2 regions of the Bradyrhizobium quebecense genome follow, and region 1 is predicted to be linked to the other one. Evidence: riboswitches for the same ligand, from Rfam matches in the RefSeq annotation. Region 1 holds a riboswitch; the other holds the start of a gene.
The links. Region 1 has a riboswitch for ZMP and ZTP ahead of HU230_RS16680 (bifunctional 5,10-methylenetetrahydrofolate dehydrogenase/5,10-methenyltetrahydrofolate cyclohydrolase). Riboswitches for the same ligand answer to the same signal wherever they lie in the genome.
Positions count from the first base shown of each region.

Region 1 (2,197 bases):
CAGCATCGCGCGCCTCCGTCTGTCGCGCGACGATAGACCAATGCTGCGGGCTTTCCATGACCTCCGGGGCCATGAACTTCGCGCACCGGGCTCCGGGCGCGCGGAAACGACGCGCGCGGCACCCGCCGCCCGCGTCTCGCTACAAGCCCCCGCGGCTATTGCAGCCGCGCCGCCCTCGCCTTCGCGGCCTTCACCGTGTTCTCCATCAGGCAGGCGATCGTCATCGGGCCGACACCGCGCGGCACCGGCGTGATCGCGCCGGCGACCTGCACCGCTTCGTCGAAGAAGACGTCGCCGCACACCGCGTAGCCGCCGTCCGGCTTCTCGACGCGCGTGGTGCCGACGTCGATCACGATGGCCTGCGGCTTGATCCAGTCGCCGCGCACGAGCCCAGCCTTCCCCACCGCGCTGACCAGGATATCGGCCTGACGGCAGATCTTGCTGATGCCGCGGGTGTGGATGTGGGTTTGCGTCACGGTCGCCTGCTCCTGCAGCAACAGCGCGGCCATCGGCTTGCCCACGATGTTGGAGCTGCCGATCACCACGGCATGAGCGCCGGTGAGATCTCGCCGGATCGACTTGATCAGCCGGAGACAGCCGAGCGGCGTGCACGGCACCAAGGCATCGTCGCCGTGAAACAGCCGGCCTGCATTCAGCGCGTGCAGGCCGTCGACATCCTTAGCGGGATCGACCGCCGCCATCACGCGCAAGGCGTCGATATGCGCCGGCAGCGGCAGCTGGATCAGGATGCCGTCGACATCGTCGCGCGCATTGAGCGCGTCGATCCTGGCAAGCAGATCGGCCTCGTTGGCGTCATCCGGCAGGCGCTCGACCTCGCCGCGCAGGCCAATCCGCTCGGCCATCCTGACCTTGCTCTGTACGTAAATCTGGCTCGCCGGGTCACAGCCAACCAGCACGACCGTGAGCCCGGGCGCGCGGCGCAGCCGGTCCAGTTCGCTCGCAACCTTGTCGATGACAATTTGGGCATGTGCATGCCCATCAAGAATGTTCGCCGTCATGGCACCTCCGTTTCGAAGCGGTGCCCAGGCGCGCGGCGTTCAGTCTCTGCGCTCCCCGATGGTGGTCCATCCAAGCGCCAGTCGCGCAGATGCCGCCGTCATAGCCGCCCGGCCCGGCAAACGCAAATCACGCTCGCTTGCGGCCGAACCGGCGACGAATTGCCCCTGTTTTTGCCGGTGGATCGGTGCCGGGCGGGGCCCTTCCGGGGGTAGGATTCGGGCAGAACTTGCGATAAGCCTCGGCGCTTGCCGGGCTTTTCCGATCCCCGGCGCCATCCTTCCGGTCATCACGCCACTTCGGACATTTTCACCATGAGACATATCATCCTCGCGCTGGCGCTCCTCTGCCCGGCTGCCGCGCTTGCTCAAGGCACCGCTCCAGCCACCACGCCACCGCCCGCCGCTGACAAGCCGGCGGCGGCCTCGCAGCCGATGGTCGGCGACAAGCCGCTGGTCCAGGTCGGCAAGAAATCGGCGGCCAAGAAGGGCGAGAAGGCCGCAGCACCCGGCAAGCCGCAATCGGTCGCGCAGAAGCTCCAGGCCTGCCAGGACATCGACGACGCCACCAAGGAGCGGCTGATGTGCTACGACGAGATCTTCAAGCCGCAGCCCAAGCCGAAGGCCGCCCCTGCCAAGGGCGTCGCCGAATGCCGGTTCGTCAAGGAGGAGGACGAGCGGCTGACCTGCTACAACGGCTTCGCCGACAAGATTCCGCGCCTGCCGCGCTAACCGGTTCCGGCCACCACGGGCGCCTTCCCGCAACCGGTTACCGGGCTGGCATCGCGGACACGAAAATGCCGCCGCAAAGTGTTTGCGGCGGCGTATCGATTGCCGATTGCGGCGTGTCCGTGCCTACCAGGTACCGAAGCCGCCGAAGAAGCCCATGCGCGGCTGCTGCTGCGCGACACGGTAAGGCTGATACATTCCGGGCTGGGCCAACCGCATCGGCTGCTGGGAATGGGTATGGCTGTGCGCAATCTTGCGCTTCTTCGGCGCCTGCACCGGCTGCTCGGCCGGCTTCGCCTCGGCCACGACCGGCCCCTTGCGCGCGTCAGCCTTCTCCGGCGGAATGAACTGGGCGAACGTGTCACGGACGCGGGCCTGCGCCGACGCATCGCTGGCAGCCGCCGGGGTCGCTGCGGCGACCGCGTTCACTTGCGACGGAACGATGGTCGGCA
Region 1 covers NZ_CP088022.1:3,439,968-3,442,164, forward strand. Annotated here, with positions in the region: gene HU230_RS16675 (MaoC/PaaZ C-terminal domain-containing protein) at 1-6, opposite strand, end outside; gene HU230_RS16680 (bifunctional 5,10-methylenetetrahydrofolate dehydrogenase/5,10-methenyltetrahydrofolate cyclohydrolase) at 156-1,019, opposite strand; ZMP/ZTP riboswitch at 1,035-1,114, opposite strand; gene HU230_RS16685 (hypothetical protein) at 1,332-1,748, shown strand; gene HU230_RS16690 (hypothetical protein) at 1,872-2,197, opposite strand, start outside.

Region 2 (2,197 bases), 1.7 Mb from region 1:
ACCGGCTACTACGGCAAGCCGGGTCCCAAAGTCATCCGCATCGGCCTTGCCAAGTTCCACGCCATCAAATACGGCGCCAATCTAAGGCTTCAGAATGTGTGAATCTGATAGGTAAGAACGGGGCGAGGGAGCGCAGCGCGGTCGCGCTCGCTATTCCACATAATGGTATCGTGTTCTCGCGCGGCTGCGCGGCTTGGCAGCAACCAGGGATCATGCGACGCTCAATCCGAATGGCGATGCTGATAGCAGGCCATACGGAGGACACGCCTTGTATCGCCGCATCGCCATCGCCGCGCTGTTAGTTGCCGGCAGCGTTCACAGCAGCCGCGCGGCGGCTGACCCGGCACGGTGTCGCGAGCTGATCCGCAAATACGAGACCGACAAGGCGCAGCTCAGCGCAGTCGAAATCTCGCTGACCTTGTTTGCGGCGGCCAATGCCGATTGCATCAATCTCGCCACCGCGCTGCTCGATGGCGGCGCCTCGGTCGACGCGCGGGACCGGCTCGGCGCAAGGCCGCTGAGCCACGCCGCCCGCTCCGGCCATCTCGACATGGTCGACCTGCTGCTGGCCCGCGGTGCGCCGGTCGATGCGCGCAACCTCGCGGGATCGACCGCGCTGTATCTTGCCGCCGAGCGCGGCCATGTCGCAATCGTGCAACGCCTGATCGACCGCGGCGCCGACGTCAATCTCACCGGACGCAGCGGCGCTTCGGCGGTCGCGGCCGCCGCCTATGCCGGCCGGGACATGGTGGTGCGCATGCTGCTGGCGCACGGCGCCGACGGCCGCAAGGCCGACGACACCGGCAAGCCGCCGGTGGTGTATGCGGCCGCCGCCGGTCAGCTCGGCATCGTCAAACAGCTGCTCGCGCTCGAGATCGACATCAACGCACGCTATGCCAACGATCTGACGCTGCTGATGTGGGCGGCCGGCCCCGATGAGACCGTGCCGGAGGCGCAAGCGCTCGAGGTCGTCTCCTATCTCCTGGACGCAGGCGCCAGGGTCGACGAACGCGACGCCCGCGGACGCACGGCGCTGATGATCGCCGCCGAGGGCAACCATCCGGCGATTGCGAAAGCGCTGCTCGCCCACGGCGCCGATGCGGCGCTGGCCGACAAGGCCGGCAAGCACGCCGCCGATCTCACCATCCTGTCGGCGCTGCGCGAGGAGCTGACGCCGCGCTGAGGCATGACGCGATGGACTCATTGGTTGCGAAAGGTCCGCGGGTCGGCTAGATTTTTCTCTACGAAGAGTCTCCGTGCTCATTCGTCCTATCGCGCGACTGGCGAGCTAACGTGGAATCGACCACGGGGAAGCGCGAAGGGTTCCAACGCCGATCGCCTGGGCAACCAATCTGCTGGAAAAACAGCGTGTTGAGGAGCCCGAGCATGCCGTCATTTCACAACGAACTGTCCATCAACGATCAAGAGATCGCTGCCGCCCTGGTAGGGGAAGAGCGCCGTCAACAGGACGGCGTCGAACTGATTCCGTCCGAGAATTACACGTACCCGGAGGTGCTTGAACTGCTCGGATCGGTCTTCACCAATAAATACTCCGAGGGATATCCGGGACGCAGATACTACGGCGGCCAGCAGTATACCGACAGCATCGAGAACCTCGCACGCCAGCGGGCCTGCTCGCTTTTTCGTGCCGAGCACGCCAACGTTCAGCCGCTTTCCGGATCACCGATGAATCAGGCCGTCTATCTCGGCCTATTGAAGCCCGGCGACACGATTCTCGCCATGGACCTCTCCCACGGCGGTCATCTCACCCACGGCGCGCCGGTGTCCCACATGGGGCGCTTGTTCAACTTCGTTCGTTACAAGACGGCCCCGTCAAACGGCGCGATCGATTTCGATGAATTGCGCGCGATTGCGCGTGAAGCGCGTCCGAAGATGGTGTTGTGCGGCTACAGCTCCTATCCGCGCGACCTGGACTATGCGGCATTCAAGAGTATCGCCGACGAAGTTGGCGCGCTCACGATGGCTGACGTGAGCCACTATGGCGGGTTGGTTGCCGCGAATGTCATGCGCAATCCGCTTGATGCCGGCTTCGACATCATGACGACGACATCCCACAAGACACTGCGCGGCCCCCGCGGCGGGATCATCCTGTGCCGGAAGGAAAATGCCGGTCGGATCGATGCTTCCGTCTTTCCAGGTTTGCAGGGCGGACCTCACATGAACGTCGTGGCCGGGA
Region 2 covers NZ_CP088022.1:5,138,525-5,140,721, forward strand. Annotated here, with positions in the region: gene HU230_RS24790 (IS4 family transposase) at 1-102, shown strand, start outside; gene HU230_RS24795 (ankyrin repeat domain-containing protein) at 269-1,183, shown strand; ZMP/ZTP riboswitch at 1,267-1,352, shown strand; gene HU230_RS24800 (serine hydroxymethyltransferase) at 1,387-2,197, shown strand, end outside.
Region 2: it holds a riboswitch for ZMP and ZTP, as region 1 does, so the genes downstream of both, HU230_RS24800 (serine hydroxymethyltransferase) here and HU230_RS16680 (bifunctional 5,10-methylenetetrahydrofolate dehydrogenase/5,10-methenyltetrahydrofolate cyclohydrolase) in region 1, are expected to answer to the same signal.